2 regions of the Motilimonas thetidivivens genome follow, and region 2 is predicted to be linked to the other one. Evidence: predicted binding sites of a transcription regulator. Region 2 holds the regulator's gene; the other holds the start of a gene.
The links. Region 2 encodes FNR, which switches genes on or off when oxygen is low (the NO sensors DNR and NnrR bind a similar motif). Its sites were predicted from a motif close to TTGATCTAGATCAA; they were not measured.

Region 1 (8,025 bases), on a different contig from region 2:
TCAACTAACCGCCCAGCAAGGGCTTCATGTACCCAGTAATACACCCCATCAGTTAAGCAACCTAGGCCAAGTCGATTTACATTTTATCGTGATTTCTACACCGCCAAGTCATGGTGATAGGGTCGTTATTGATAGCAAATGATTGGATGTGCAGTACTACAAAGTTTTGTAGACTTAGCATACTGACAATTAATAGGTAACACACTGTTTACCTTATATAAAAATAGTGTGAATATTGAGGTAAACCTTTTTGGGGGGCCTTATCACCCCATTATGGTATCTAAGAAGCTGCCAGAGGTATCCAATGTCGAATGTACGCGATGTACTTATTTATATTCAAAACAACCCTAACTGTAACTCTTCTGGAGTTGACTGTTACATCGTTAAAGATCTTTTTGAAAGGGGACTGGTTTATGGAGAGGATATTACTTCATCTTCATCACCGACTGATTTTGAATATCAAAACTTAAGGTTAACAGCTCTTGGGCTTGATTTCATTGAACAGCCAACGGCTTCAAAACAAGGTAGCTTGTTTAGAGTAGAAAAACTATGGATTCCAATTCTACTTGTTGTAATTAGCTTTGGGCTTACGTACTGGATTAAGTGAACTTCTAAAGAGCAACCTCGATGAAAGCTGAGCTTTCATTCATTGACCCAGATACCTGAGTTTATCGCAGCATGACTGCTGCTCCTACGTGTCTTGGTAATTGGTGAGTAACAAGGAGCAAAGGCACTGCATTTTACAAATTAGTTATCCATGATGCTTTCCTACAACAGGTATCTGTTAGGTAATCATAACTACTGTAAAGATAGTTACTGTAAAAAAAGTTACTGTAAAAATATTTACATTAACTACTTTACCCCCTACCCTATTCGATAATGATGAAGTGATACGGTGGCCTAGGATGGATAAATTTTATAACCGCCAAGCAGAGCTTAACGCCTTGCAGGCTGTTTCAAGTAACCTGACAGAAACCAAAGGTCAGCTGAGTGTGATGGTTGGCCGTCGGCGTGTGGGTAAAACACGCTTGCTTAATGAAGCCTTCCAGCGTGGCAAGACGCCATTCCTTTACCTATTTATCAGCAGAAAAAGTGAAGCGTCTTTGGTGGCTGAGTTTGCGGAGATCATCAAAAGTGAGCTAGGCGCGAAGTTTTTCCAGCCACAGTCCCTTAGGGACATTATTGATTATCTGTTGGATTATACCAAGAGCGCGCCTTTAACCGTGGTCATAGACGAGTTTCAAGACATAGAGCTTGTTAATGCCAGTTTGTTCTCAGACATACAAAATTTATGGGATAGCAATAAACGCAGCGCCATGATCCACCTCGTTTGCTGTGGCTCGCTTTACAGCATGATGACCAAGATCTTTAAGGGTAAGGATGAACCCTTATTCAATCGTGACGATCGCTTCTTTAAGATCCAGCCATTACAACCCTCTTATCTTGCCGAGGTCATGCAAGATCATCAGCAATTTTCTGCTGAGAATATGCTGCGCTGGTGGTGTCTATCTGGGGGGATCCCTAAATATTTAGAATGGCTGACGAGATTCTCAGCCCAAAGTGAGGACTTATTTGAGGCCGTGATCTCAGAGTTTTCACCTTTAATCAAGGAAGGCACACATCGATTAGTTGAGGATTTTGGCTCTGAGCATCGCGTTTATTTTGATATTTTAGGCGCCATCTCCAAAGGCCATACTAGCCGAGCAAAAATCGAAAATTTCTTAAATATGAGCGTTGGCGTGCACCTAGAAAAGCTTGATGACGTTTTTGATGTCATCACCAAAAAGCGTCCTATTAGCTCAAAAGAAAACTCTAGGGATATTCGCTACGCTATCTCAGATCCCTTCTTAAACTTCTGGTTTAGGTTTATTCATGCCAACAAAAGCGCCGTGGAAATGGAAAACTACGATTATATCAGACGCTATATATCGCGTGATTTCGACGTCTATTCAGGGCTTGAACTAGAAAATCTGTTCACCGCGATTTTGGTTGAGTCTAAACAATTTGGCAAAATTGGCGGCTTCTGGGATGCCAAAGGCCACAACGAGATAGATATCGTTGCTGTTAATGATTTAGATAAAAAGGTGCTGATTGCCGAAGTAAAAAGGCAGCAAAAGCGCTACAGCGAAGCCAAGTTAATCGAGAAAGCCCATCAGCTATTACAAAAGATGAACCTAAGGGGCTACCAGATCGAATACCGCGGCTTTTCGCTAGATAACCTAGTGGCGGTAATGGAAGAATACAGGACACCAGCCAAATAAGCATTTTGGGCTGCTTGCTAAGACACTCAACTGAACTCATTCACTCAAGGTATGAATGATCTGATTACTGCTGCCGCGCCATTTTAAGCTCGGGTCGGCCAGCTCTTGCTCAAATGGGCCGTCGATCAGCACATCCACCAGCTCGACCACTTTTTGCTGCGCAGGGCTTAAGTTGTTTAAGGTATAACCCGTCCAGCACCAAATATCTTTGCCTTGGGTGCGCGCCTTTACTTGCTGCAGTAAATCCAGCACCGCTTCTAAGTTGTTGGGGTGCAGTGGGTCGCCGCCAGAAAGGGACAAACCACGGCGCTTGATCCTAGGATCGTTAAGATCATTAATAATGGTCTCAACCATGGTTTGATCGAATGGCAAGCCCGCATCACAGCGCCACGTGGCTTGGTTATAGCATCCCTTGCAGGCATGCTCGCAACCCGACACAAACAAGGTACAGCGAGTGCCGGGCCCATTGACGACATCCACGCTGTAATACTTTTGATAATGCATTAGCTTGGCTTACAGGTGCTTAACACGGCGTTGCACTTCTTCTTGCTTGCCGTCGTTAAATGGCCGCGCATCTGGGCTGCCAAGATAACCACACACGCGGCGCGTCACCGATACCGTGGCCGGATTATGGTTGCCACAAGACGGGCAAGTAAAACCTTTGCTGGTACAGTCAAATTCACCGGTAAAACCACATTCGTAACATTCATCTATCGGCGTGTTGGTGCCGTAATAGGGCACACGCTCAAAGGCGTAATCCCACACGTCTTCCAAGGCTTCAAGGTTATGCTGCATGTTGGGGTATTCGCCATAGCAAATAAAGCCGCCGTTGCTGATGTCGGGGTAAGCCATTTCAAAGTCTATCTTGTCGAACGGGTTTACTTTCTTTTCCACGTCCAGATGGAAACTGTTGGTGTAATAGCCCTTATCGGTCACGCCATCAATCACGCCAAAATATTTGGTGTCCAACTTACAAAAACGGCTGCACAAGTTCTCACTTGGGGTGGCGTAGAGGCTAAAGCCATAACCAGATTCTTGCTTCCATTGTTCGGTGGCTGCGCGTAAGGTGCGCACGATATTTAAGGCTTTTTCACGCAATTCATCGTTGTCATAAACATGGGTATCGGTGCCGTATAACGACTGTACGGTTTCATGCAGACCAATATAGCCCAATGAAATAGAGGCTCGGCCGTGTTTGAAGATTTCACTGATATCATCATTTGGCTGTAATCGAACGCCGCAAGCCCCTTCCATATAAAGGATTGGCGCAACGCGGGCTTTCACGCCCTCTAAACGACTGATACGTGAATCTAATGCCGCCTTAGCGATGGCTAAGCGCTTATCCAAAATCTTGTAAAAACGACGCTCGCTGCCTTTGGCTTCGATAGCAATGCGCGGCAAGTTTAAGCTCACCACACCTAGGTTATTGCGTCCTTCGTGGATCAGCTCACCGTCTTGTTCGTACACGCCTAAAAAGCTGCGACAACCCATCGGGGTTTTAAACGAGCCGGTGACTTTCACGATTTGCTCGTAATTTAGTATATCGGGATACATGCGCTTAGAAGCAGACTCCAGCGCCAATTGTTTAATATCGTAGTTAGGATCGCCCGGCTTGTGGTTTAAGCCACCCTTAATGGCAAACACCAATTTCGGGAAGATAGCGGTTTTCTTATTTTTGCCTAAGCCCGCAATGCGATTTTTCAAAATCGAGGTTTGTATTAAACGCGCCGCCCAGCTAGTGCCTAAACCAAAACCAAAGGTCACAAACGGCGTTTGGCCATTGGCGGTGTGTAAGGTGTTTACCTCGTACTCCAATGATTGAAACGCATCGTAGCACTCTTTTTCGGTGCGACTGCGAGCAAATCCCTCGGCATCGGGCACTTGCCATTCGTTGGCCAGCGCCACGTTTTTCTCGTAGCTGGCTTCCACATAAGGGGCGAGTACTTCATCAATACGGTTAATGGTGGTGCCGCCATAAATATGGCTGGCCACTTGGGCGATAATTTGCGCCGTCACAGCGGTGGCGGTGGCGATGGATTTCGGTGTTTCAATTTCGGCGTTACCCATTTTAAAGCCGTGGGTCAGCATGCCTTTTAAATCGATCAGCATACAGTTAAACATGGGGAAAAACGGCGCGTAATCTAAATCATGATAGTGAATTTCACCGCTTTCATGGGCTTTAACTATTTCCTTAGGCAACATATGACGCGTGGCGTAGTGCTTAGCCACAATCCCAGCTAATAAGTCACGCTGTGTGGGGATCACCTTGCTATCTTTGTTGGCATTTTCATTGAGGATAGACGCGTCACTTTGTTCAACCAAACCACGAATTTGCGTGGCCAAACGCCCTTTCTTTTCTCGCACCGAATCACGATCATGGCGATATTCAATGTAATGACGCGCCACTTCTTTGTAGTCGCTGGCCATCAATTGGTTTTCAACCGTATCTTGCAATTCGTGGATATCTACTTCGTAGCGCTGAGCAAGCTCTTGAGCCACATTTTCAGCAATGGTTTGGGCATAGCGCTCATCGGGCTCTAGCACGTTTTCCATGGCACATAATACGGCAGCTTTAATTCGGTTAAGATCAAAAGGCACACGCGCGCCATCGCGCTTTATGACGACAGGTTTCAAAGCAGAAACTCCTAATTATGAAAAGGCCACGCACTAAATGTGGGCTTAGAAAGATTCAAGGAACACTAGATGTTGTGTATTAGGCGAAAAAAAGCCATAGAAAGCGTTGATCTGGATCAACTGTAAAAGAGGATGTCGCGAGCATTTAGCTAATTGAGATTGACGTCAAAATTGATAATTTTTTTTGCTTTTTTACTTGCTTCAATGCCAAGGCTTGGTGCGCTTGGCATCCTAAAAAATCAAGCAAAATTGCTGTGATATATTGCGCTTTTTTGCAGCAAAGTGATTTTACTCTGACTCTTCAGTATCAGCTTGCTTCCATAGAATATGACAAAATTTTTCGTCTTTATCTTTACTGATCAGCAAACGCGCATATACATCACTTAACTCGTCTTGTTCGTCGACTAGGCCAACCATCACTTCCGCATAGTCATCTTCGTCAACTTCAAATCCCACATGCTCATCCCAATCAAAACCTACCGCCACTAAATCAGCAGCGCCCTGCTCTTCAAATTGTGCGGCTAATAAAATCATATCCGCCGGATCTAGGTTATCACCTGCCATATCGATAAAAATATCGTAGGCGGCATCAATTAATTCATCTGGGGTAAGTTGGTTGCTAGCTGTCATCGGGATCTCCTAAATAATTGGCGAAATTAGAGCACGCAATCGGTAACAAAGATACCGGAAAATACAAATCAACCGGTTTAAAAAAAATTAAAAAAAATTTTTTTTTTGCTTGAAATTTTGTCAGCCTAGAGCCGATATGGACGCCGCCGTAGGGGCAAAATCACTTAGCATTCATTTTGAGAACTTATCGCATTTAGCCACTTTTTCTCTCAGTTTTATCTCCTATACTGATTCTTGTATGACACATAGGAGGGGACCATGATAGGTAAAATAGCTGCTTTTTCCGTCGCCGGTAGACCAAGCCAACATGCTGGAATTGTTACTTTTTTTAACCAAAACACAGATGAAGTAACGATTCGAGATTTTGAAGGTAACATCTGGAATGGCTGGGGTTATCAAATTAAATTGCTGCCATCACAAGAGCCAAAGGCAAAAGCGCAACTGCGCAACTAATCCCCTAGAGACTCGGCGCTAGCTTTGTTATGCTGCGCCTTCTTTAAACTAGATTATCTAACCCCATGAACAAAATTATCTATATTGCCGATCCCATGTGTAGCTGGTGTTTTGGCTTTAGTAGCGAGTTTGAAAAACTACGCAACAACCTAGCGCAATATTCGTTTGAATTAGTAATGGGTGGCTTACGTGCAGGCCCAGATGCGCAACCTCTCGATGACAAATTGGCGCAAGAATTAGCGCATCATTGGCAAAAAGTCACCGCCATGACAGGTCAACCAATTGAGAACAAGTTAATTGAACAGGTTGGCCAATTTGTTTATGACACCGAGCCCGCTTGTCGCGCTGTGACCTTGATGGGAGAAGCCGCGCCTAAACATCAGTTTGACTACTTACTGGCCATTCAAAAGGCGTTTTATCTTGATAGCAAAGATATTACCCAGCCCGAGGTATTGGCTGAGCTGGCAGCCCCTTGGCTCGATGCTGATTTTTTCCTTGAGCTGTTTAACAGCGAAGCCATGATTGAAGCCACCGAACAAGACTTCCATTTATCAAGACAGTGGCAGGTATTTAGCTACCCTACTTTGGTTTATTCAACCGAAGACAGAATGGTTTTATTGTCACAAGGTTACGCCAAGGCAGACGCGATAGAGCAAGGCATCAAGCAAATTGAGCAGCAATTAGCTAAGCAAACACAAGCGGATGACGAATAAAATTTAAGGGGCCTAGGCCCCTTGCTAACAGTAACCCAACTTTTACTAAAGCAGGCCTACTTAGATTTGAATTGATTGGTTAAAAAATCGTACTGGTAGCCTATTGTCAATAGCTTATCTTCTAGGCCTTCTCTGGGAATATCAAACTGCCCCACCAAGTCTTCCAGGTCTTCACACTCAATACGCAGTTGTTCATTAACTATGCTTAACAGGATATGACTATCCATACTATGAAAGCGACTTAGATCCATGCTTTTGCCCCCTCTGTAGTATCTACATTTAGTACCTACATTTAGCACCCACATTTCATTTTAGTTCATCAAGATAAAAACGGTTAAAAAAGCAACTTAGTTCAAGTCAAAATCGTAAACCAGTTAACGTTATTAGACTATTGTGATGGATTAGTTTTTGCACTCACCATTGCCATCGCAATCCCACCTAATACCATAGCTGACGCCAACGTTAGCGACCAAGACCAAGCTTCGCTCAACAACACAACGCCTAAGATGGAGGCGATGATAGGGACAGTTAATTGATACAAACCTGCCTGTACCGCCGTCAATTTAGTCAATAAGCTGTACCACAAAGCGTAACCTAGCGCCGACGCCACCACACCCGAAAGACAAGCAAGTAAGATCCCCACACCCGAAACAGGCTGCGACCAATTAAACCAAGGCACGAGTAATAACGAGAGCAAAGCGGCGCGGCCAAAATGCTGACGGCTTAGCCAAACTACATTACCCTGCCCACTTTGCTTACCGAGTAAGGTATATGCTCCCCATGCGATGCCTGCCGCCGTCATTAATGCCGCAGCCGATAATTCAGGCCAAGCACTACCGGGCAAAAATAAAACACTCAACCCCAACAATGCCAACAGCATACCTAGCCATTGTCCGATAGTTGGCTTAACCCCAGTAACAACACTGGCAACAAACAAAGTGATTTGAACCCAAGCAAACAAAATCAGCGCGCCTAGCCCCGCCCCTAAACTTAGATAAGCAAATGAAAAGCCAGCGGCATAAACAAGTAAAAAGATGGCTCCCCACCAGCTAACGCGAACTTGTCCGGCTTGCTGGGGCTGTGCTTTTGCCTGACTAAGCCAAACCAAAATAACGAGGGTAATTGCGCCTGAGCTAAGCCTGATAACCGTAAACTCGCCGGCCGCAATTAAATTTTCAGCCAGCGCTAAACGGCAAAAAATGGAGTTAGCGGCGAAAAGCAGCAAGGTTAGGCCAAGCTTTAGCCAAAAGCTAAGGGAGAAACATGAGGGAGAAACAGGATCTGAAGTCATCGGGCTATCGCAGCAAAATATCTATGATAGCCCTAATGGCAAT
Region 2 (8,025 bases):
TGCCGTTGAGCAAGTAGCGCAAAACCCAGAAGCTGTAAAAGTAGGTCAACGTCTGTTCTTACAAAACTGTGCTCAGTGTCATGGCTCAGACGCCAAAGGCTCAACTGGCTTCCCTAACCTAACCGATAACGATTGGTTATATGGCGGCACTGGCGACATCATCAAGACTACCTTAATGGAAGGTCGTAAAGGTATGATGCCAGTGGGTGGTTTATTAACACCTGAGCAACTTGAAGGCGAAGGTCTGCAAAACATCGTTTCTTATGTACTTAGCTTAAGCGGCCGTAAAGTAAACGCGGTAGAAGCGCAAAAAGGTAAAGAAATGTTTGGTACCTGTATGGGCTGTCATGGCGCCGATGGTACGGGTATGCAAGCACTTGGCGCACCTAACCTAACTGATAACATTTGGTTATACGGTGGATCACGTAAAGCGGTTGAAGATACCTTACTTCACGGTCGTAACGGTGTGATGCCTGCTTGGAAAGACATTTTGGGTGAAGATAAAGTTCATATTATCGCAGCTTATGTTTACTCGCTGTCTAACCCACAATAATAAATATTAATTCTTACTCAAAACCCCGAATTTTCGGGGTTTTTTTTTGCCTTTTTGTTACAATTCGCAGGTTCACATTAAGGAGTAATGCAGTGAAAAATAAATGGTATCAACAAAGCTCGGTTTGGCTCATTATCCTCTTACCTATGGCGGCTGTGATTGCTGGTATCAGCACCGTTATGATTGCTCATGACAATAAAGTCGACCTCGTTGCCGAAGATTATTACAAGACAGGTAAGGCCATAAATGCCGACCTATCAAAATTAAATAATGCCCTTAATTTAGGCATTACCGTCTCATTAAATATGGATGGTGATAACGGCACCGTCGCCATTGCAAGTGGTGATGTTCCGGCAAATAAAGCCCTTAAAATCAGTTTTTACCATGCCACCTTATCTGGCCGCGACTTTACAACCATGCTCTCGGCTGATGCTTCTGGGAACTATCGATTTACTTTCCCAAGCCAGATCGAAGGAAAATGGGCAGTTAGAGTTGAGCCTTTTGATGCCAGTTGGCGCGTACAAGAAAATGTAACCTTCCCTATCACGCAGGTGATACTCGATGGCAAACAATAGTTTTTCTGGCTGCTTTCATTGTGGCGAGCCCATCCCGCCCAATAGCCAATTTTCTATTACCTTTAATGGTGAAAACAAACGTATGTGTTGCCCCGGCTGTGAAGCCGTGGCACAAACCATTATTGATAGCGGGTTAGCCTCTTATTACACCCACCGTACCGAGCCTGCACAAAAAGTTGAAGGACTGGTGCCCGCTGAGCTAAATTCCCTTAATTTGTATGATCTCGAAGAAATTCAAAATGATTTTGTACAGCACAATAAATCGCTGCAAGAGGTTATGGTGTCCATTGATGGCATCACCTGTGCAGCTTGCGCTTGGTTGATTGAACGTCAATTGCGGGTGTTGCCTGGACTGGCGTTTATCAATGTGAATACCACCTTGCACCGTGCAATTATTCGCTGGGATCCCGAGCAAATAAAACTCAGTGATATTTTAAAGGCCATTGCTCAAGTGGGCTATCGCGCCCTTCCCTTTCAAGCTGACGAGCAAGAAAAACAATATCGCGAACAAGTACGCAGTTACATGAAACGTGTGGGGCTGGCAGGTATTGCCACCATGCAAGTAATGATGTTTGCAGTCGCCTTGTATGCGGATCTCTTCACCGGTATGGAAGAGGAGTTTCGTCAATATTTCCGCTGGGTAAGTATGATTTTGGCAACGCCTGTATTGCTTTACAGCGCACAGCCTTTTTATTTTAACGCCCTTCGCAACATTCGAAACCGCACCTTGGGCATGGACATCCCAGTCTCCATTGCTTTATTAGGCGCTTATATTGCATCTACCTATGCCACCATCACGGGTACCGGTGAAGTCTTTTTTGAATCCATCTCCATGTTCACTTTCTTTTTGCTTATCGGACGCATGCTCGAGTTAAGAGCAAGGCGTAAAGCATCCGAGAGCGGCAACAATTTAGCAAAATTAATGCCCAAAATGGCTTGGCTAAAAGTAGGCGATTCGGTTGAGCATATACCGGCTAAACTACTGCGCGAAGAACAACTCGTGCTAGTAAAACCAGGTGAAACCATCCCAGCCGATGGCATTATCGTCAATGGTAAATCCTCCATTGAAGAGTCGATGTTAACAGGCGAGCATATGCCCGTTATTAAAGCTTTGGATGAGCCTGTTTACGCCGGAACAATCAATCTTGAAAGCCCAATTACGATGATCGTCAAACAGACGGGTCAAGCGACCTTAATTGCCGATATCATCCGAATGCAAGATCTGGCTCAAGCCGAAAAACCCCGAATTCAGGTTGTAGCAGATCATGTCTCGCGTTATTTTGTCGGTGCGCTACTCATTTTTTCGGCCATTACTTACACCGCTTGGCTTTATGTTGCGCCCGAGCATGCATTTTGGGTCACCTTATCGGTATTGGTAGCAACCTGCCCCTGTGCTCTGAGTTTAGCGACCCCAACGGCGCTGACCTGCTCCACGGCAACACTCAATAAACTAGGGATTTTAATCCGAAAAAACCACGTTTTGGAAACCTTGGCGAAAGCCAACTTGTTTGTGTTTGATAAAACAGGAACCTTAACTCAGGGCAAATTTTCGGTCGCTAATACTCATGTTTTTTCAGCACAAAATAAAGCTCAGTCCCTCGCACTGGCAGCCGCATTAGAGCAACACTCTGAACATCCCATTAGCCGCGCATTTGCGCCCTACAAGCAAGCAAATATTAAGGTCGATCAGGTCACTAATGTTCCTGGAGAAGGCTTATATGGCCAATTCCAAGGGCAAACTGTACGGTTAGGTAATCCTGACTATTGCGGCGTTTCTGTGCCAGTTGAATCGCGCTTACTCTTGATTGTCATGACTATCAATGACGAATTGGTGGCTGCGTTTGAACTCACCGATGAACTACGGGAAGATGCCAAAGCAACATTTAGCCACTTTAAACAACAAGGGGTTAATACCGCAATGTTGACCGGGGATGGCTCGGCTCAAGCGCAAATCGTTGCTGACCAATTAGGCATCAAAACCGTAATTTCTGGCGTTACACCTGAGCAAAAGCGCGAAGCGGTGCAACAATTCCAGCATGAAGGTAGTATTACCTTAATGGTCGGTGACGGTATTAACGATGCACCCGTTTTATCTCAAGCTCATGTGTCGGTCGCCATCGGCAGCGGCACCGATGTGGCAAAGAACTCAGCCGACGTGATTTTGATTGGTGATTCGTTACGCAAATTGGCGAAGGCGCGTCATCTTGCTAGACAGACACGCGATGTAATTAGGCAAAACTTAGCCATTTCCTTGGGTTATAATTTGTTTATTCTACCCTTGGCTGCCACCGGTCATGTGCCTCCCTATATGGCCGCACTGGGGATGTCATTAAGCTCGGTTGTGGTAGTAACCAACTCATTGAGGTTGTTAAAGAAATGAGCATAATTTTCATGCTAATACCTATCGCTATCTTGTTTGTAGCCATAGCGATTGGTCTGTTTTTTTGGGCAGTACGCTCCGATCAATTTGAAGATTTAGATCGCGAAGGCGTTAACATATTGTTTGATGAAGATGACTCGCAGGCTCGCAATCAAGCCAACTCAGCATCAGAAGTTCATTGCGATAAGCCTAATACGCCCAAATGACGGATTTCTATGCTGCTTTCTTCATTGGTCTACTAGGCGCAGGTCATTGCTTAGGTATGTGCGGTGGCGTTGCCAGTGCCATGACCTTCTCTGTCGACCCCAAGGCCGGCAAGTCTCAACAGTGGCTAACCTTGCTGCTCTATAATCTAGGACGTTGCTTGAGCTATGTTTTCGCTGGAGCTTTGATTGCAGGGGGAGCAGCGGCACTCAGTCAGCTATTTGATGTAAAACAAGCACTCATCTTACTTCGCTTGCTGGCCGCTATCATGATGTTGCTATTAGCCCTATATATCAGTCGCCTGTGGTTGGGTTTGCAAAGCATCGAAAAAGCGGGTCAACATATTTGGCGCAGGATCCAGCCCATCGCGCAGTTTTTTTTACCCCTCAAGCATCCGTTTTATGCTTTACCTCTTGGCATGGTATGGGGCTGGCTACCGTGTGGTTTGGTCTATTCAAGCCTTTCTTGGGCTGCAGTGAGCGGCAGTGCCGTAAATGGGGGGTTAATCATGGCTGGATTTGCCTTAGGCACCCTGCCCGCCATGGCCACCATTGGTTTACTCAGCCATTCAATTGGGCGAGTCATCCAATCTAACTGGTTTAGATATAGCGGCAGTGCATTATTGGCACTCTATGCCATTCACACTGGCTACATCGCAATTAAACAACTGATTTATTAATTATAAATCTATTTTTAATAGACATATAACTAGCCTTTCTCACTCTGACTCGACTTAATTTCATTGCTAAAGCAAGTTTATTTTCGCATTTTTAAGGCGTTATCACTTTTTGGCTTTCAATTCACCTTCTGCGGTTATTCTGCTATTTAAACTCAGGCAATAAATGTTACAATATTGATATATATCAAGTGGAGATTTCGGGTAAGTATGAAGTCCGAGAATAAAAATACCAGACGCATCCAGTCAGGTGGCTGTGAAATACACTGTCAAGATTGCAGTATCAGCCAACTTTGTATTCCTGTTAGCCTTAATGAAACTGAGCTTGATCAGCTCGACAACATCATAGAGCGAAAAAAGCCAATTCAAAAGGGTGAAGAGCTGTATAAAGCTGGCGAAGATATGCGAGCATTGTATGCCATTCGTTCTGGTACCGTTAAGTCCTATACCATTACCGAACAGGGCGACGAACAAATTACCGGTTTTCATCTAGCTGGCGATCTTGTTGGTTTTGATGCCATCAACACCGGCCGTCATCCAAGTTTCGCGCAGGCCCTCGAAACCTCGATGATTTGTGAAATCCCATACGATACCTTGGATGATTTATCGGGCAAGATGCCTAAGCTGCGTCAGCAAATCATGCGCATGATGAGTAATGAGATCGTTGGCGACCAAGAAATGATTTTATTATTGTCTAAGAAAAATGCGGAAGAACGTTTAGGCGCCTTTATTTATAGCCTGTCACAACGCTTCTCTGAACGTGGATTCTCACCTCGTGAGTTTCGTTTGTCGATGACTCGAGGCGATATCGGTAACTACTTAGGCCTTACCGTAGAAACCATCAGTCGTTTACTCGGTCGGTTCCAAAAAAGTGAAATGATCGCCGTTAAAGGTAAATACATTACCATTATCGATCATCAACAATTAGCTGAAGTTGCTGGCGCGACTAAAGCCGAATAACTACCAGCGCGGTGGAATTAATCAATTGAAAAATAAAATAATTGATCACCATCGCGCAATATCACATCATTTTGAGCTAAATTAAGACTAGGAACGTGGAATATTATCAGTAACCCGGAGGGGTGTATGGTTAAATATCGCAACATCTTAGTCGTCATTGATCCTACCAAAGAAGAACAAACGGCCCTTTCTCGCGCCGCCTACATATGTCAACGCGAAGAGCATGCCAAATTAAAGCTGTTTCTTTCTGTCTATGACTTTTCTTTTGAAATGACCACCATGCTTTCGCTTGAAGAGCGTGAAGCAATGCGCGCCAGCGTGATACAACAACAGACGGCATGGCTTGAAGAGCTGGCTGCCCCATATCGAAGCCAAGGTTTGTTTATTGATACCAAAGTGCTCTGGCATAACCGTCCATTTGAGAGCATTATTCAAGAAACCTTAGACTTTGGCCATGATCTCGTCGTCAAAGGCACCCATCATCATCCTAAGCTTCAATCCGTTATTTTCACTCCCACCGATTGGCATTTATTACGTAAATGTCCGGAGCCATTGTTGTTGGTTAAAAATCATGATTGGCCTGAAAACGGCACTATTTTGGCTGCTATTCATGCGACAGCCGAAGATGATGAACACATGGCGTTAAACGATAAGATCACCCATGAAGCCCTCGACATGGCTAAAATGATCAATGCTAATGTCAGTTTGATCAATGCCTTCCCCAGTACACCAGTGAATATTGCCTTAGAGCTTCCCGACTTTAACCCTATTGAATACAGTGATGCAGTACAAAAACGCCATGTCGATATGCTTACCGAACATGGCAACAAGCATGGGATTCCAGCAGAGCGGCAGCACGTGGTTGAAGGCTTAGCGGAAGACGTAATACCACAAGTCGCAAAAGAGCTTGATGCAGAGCTGGTTGTGCTTGGTACGGTTGGTCGAACCGGTATCAGCGCTGCACTCATCGGCAATACCGCCGAGCATTTGATTGACAGTCTGGATTGCGACCTACTTGCATTGAAACCGATAGATTACATTTCTCCCTTACAACAATAAGCATTATTGCGGCCAAGCAATTGGCCGCACTCCCACCGCCTTACTTGCTTGGAACATTCTTGACGCTATAATACGCAGACTTTTTTTGCTGTGGATAGAACTATGGGTACACCGACGGCTGAGGCCAAAGCACAATACAACCAGAATAAATTGCATAAACGTTTACGTCGTGAAACAGGTAAAGCCATTGCCGACTTTAATATGATTGAAGAAGGCGACAAGGTAATGGTTTGCTTAAGTGGCGGTAAAGACAGTTATGCCCTACTTGATATTCTGATGCACTTGAAAGCCCATGCACCTATCCAGTTTGATATTGTTGCGGTTAACCTTGACCAAAAACAGCCTGGCTTCCCCGAGCATGTTTTACCCCAATACTTAACCCAAATTGGCGTGGACTTTGAAATTGTCGAAGAAGATACCTACTCCATAGTGATGGACAAGATCCCAGCAGGAAAAACAACCTGTTCACTATGCTCTCGTCTGCGCCGTGGTATTTTGTATTCAACGGCGACACGTCTTGGCGCAACAAAAATTGCTTTAGGCCACCATCGTGATGATATTCTCGAGACCTTATTGCTAAATATGTTTCATGGCGGAAAACTAAAGTCTATGCCACCTAAACTAGTCAGTGATGATGGTAAACACGTGGTTATTCGCCCTCTTGCTTATTGTAAGGAAGCTGATCTGGAGAAATACGCCCAGATAAAAGAATTCCCGATCATTCCTTGTAACCTGTGTGGCAGCCAAGAAAACTTACAACGCAAAATGATCAAAGAAATGCTGCAAGGTTGGGAAAAACGCTATCCAGGCCGAATTGAAAGCATGTTCCGCAGCATCCAAAATGTTGTGCCTTCACATTTGATGGATCATGAACTATTTGATTTTAAATCAGTGGATCAACACAGCGGTGTGATTGATGGCGGAGACATTGCCTTTGACAAACCAGACTTTCCGTCCACTTCATCTGGGCAACAAATGGCTGATGAGCCAGAGCTGCAAATTATAGAGCTCACTTGATTTTTAAGCTTAAGCTAACATGACTGATGGCAAGTGCCATCAGTCAAAAAGTGAATTATTGCACCAACCAAGGCTTTATATCGATTACCGAATCAGCCAGTTGCACCGCTTTACCTTGATGCTCCGCTAACCATTGCTTTGATAAGTAAACATGTCCCTGCTCTACTGCAAAGTCGGTATTAGCAATACTGAAAACAGCCTGTTGATCAGTTGCGAAATCACCAGCCAAGGTGAGACTAATACCATTAAAGTCAGGTAAAAATAACTTACCCCAAAAGCCAGCTTGACCTAACATCAGCTTTTCTAATTCATCGGCGATTTTACTCAAACCATCGACATCTTGAATACCACTAATTGGCACCAACAGCTTGGTTTGTAACGACATAGCGCAATCTGTTTGTTCATGTGCAAACACTAACACGAGTTCCGCCTTTTCTTGTTTTAGCTTTACATCGTAAGGTACAAGAAGTTCACCCGAGGGGGTTTGTGTGATTGCGACTTGGCGGTTTGCTGTTTCCAGCACAGCCTTAGCGAGTTGACATGGCTGCTGAGCATTTTGATCCAACAAATAAAATGCTGGTGTCACCCTAGTCAAACCTTC

Region 1: nrdD (anaerobic ribonucleoside-triphosphate reductase) is a predicted target of FNR. The motif match lies at 5,002-5,015, and genes of this name have one in related genera.

What each region holds. Positions count from the first base shown of each region.
Region 1 covers NZ_JBKFDK010000011.1:104,739-112,763, forward strand. The annotation lists gene ACK8OT_RS10355 (cupin domain-containing protein) at 1-142, shown strand, start outside; gene ACK8OT_RS10360 (hypothetical protein) at 305-607, shown strand; gene ACK8OT_RS10365 (ATP-binding protein) at 906-2,261, shown strand; gene nrdG (anaerobic ribonucleoside-triphosphate reductase-activating protein) at 2,298-2,765, opposite strand; gene nrdD (anaerobic ribonucleoside-triphosphate reductase) at 2,775-4,895, opposite strand; gene ACK8OT_RS10380 (HI1450 family dsDNA-mimic protein) at 5,184-5,525, opposite strand; gene ACK8OT_RS10385 (hypothetical protein) at 5,784-5,978, shown strand; gene ACK8OT_RS10390 (DsbA family protein) at 6,044-6,691, shown strand; gene ACK8OT_RS10395 (DUF4250 domain-containing protein) at 6,748-6,942, opposite strand; gene ACK8OT_RS10400 (DMT family transporter) at 7,080-7,982, opposite strand.
Region 2 covers NZ_JBKFDK010000001.1:396,003-404,027, reverse strand. The annotation lists gene ccoP (cytochrome-c oxidase, cbb3-type subunit III) at 1-553, shown strand, start outside; gene ACK8OT_RS02010 (FixH family protein) at 646-1,128, shown strand; gene ACK8OT_RS02005 (heavy metal translocating P-type ATPase) at 1,115-3,508, shown strand; gene ccoS (cbb3-type cytochrome oxidase assembly protein CcoS) at 3,505-3,714, shown strand; gene ACK8OT_RS01995 (sulfite exporter TauE/SafE family protein) at 3,711-4,391, shown strand; gene fnr (fumarate/nitrate reduction transcriptional regulator Fnr) at 4,599-5,348, shown strand; gene uspE (universal stress protein UspE) at 5,475-6,407, shown strand; gene ttcA (tRNA 2-thiocytidine(32) synthetase TtcA) at 6,510-7,424, shown strand; gene ACK8OT_RS01975 (DUF2987 domain-containing protein) at 7,480-8,025, opposite strand, start outside.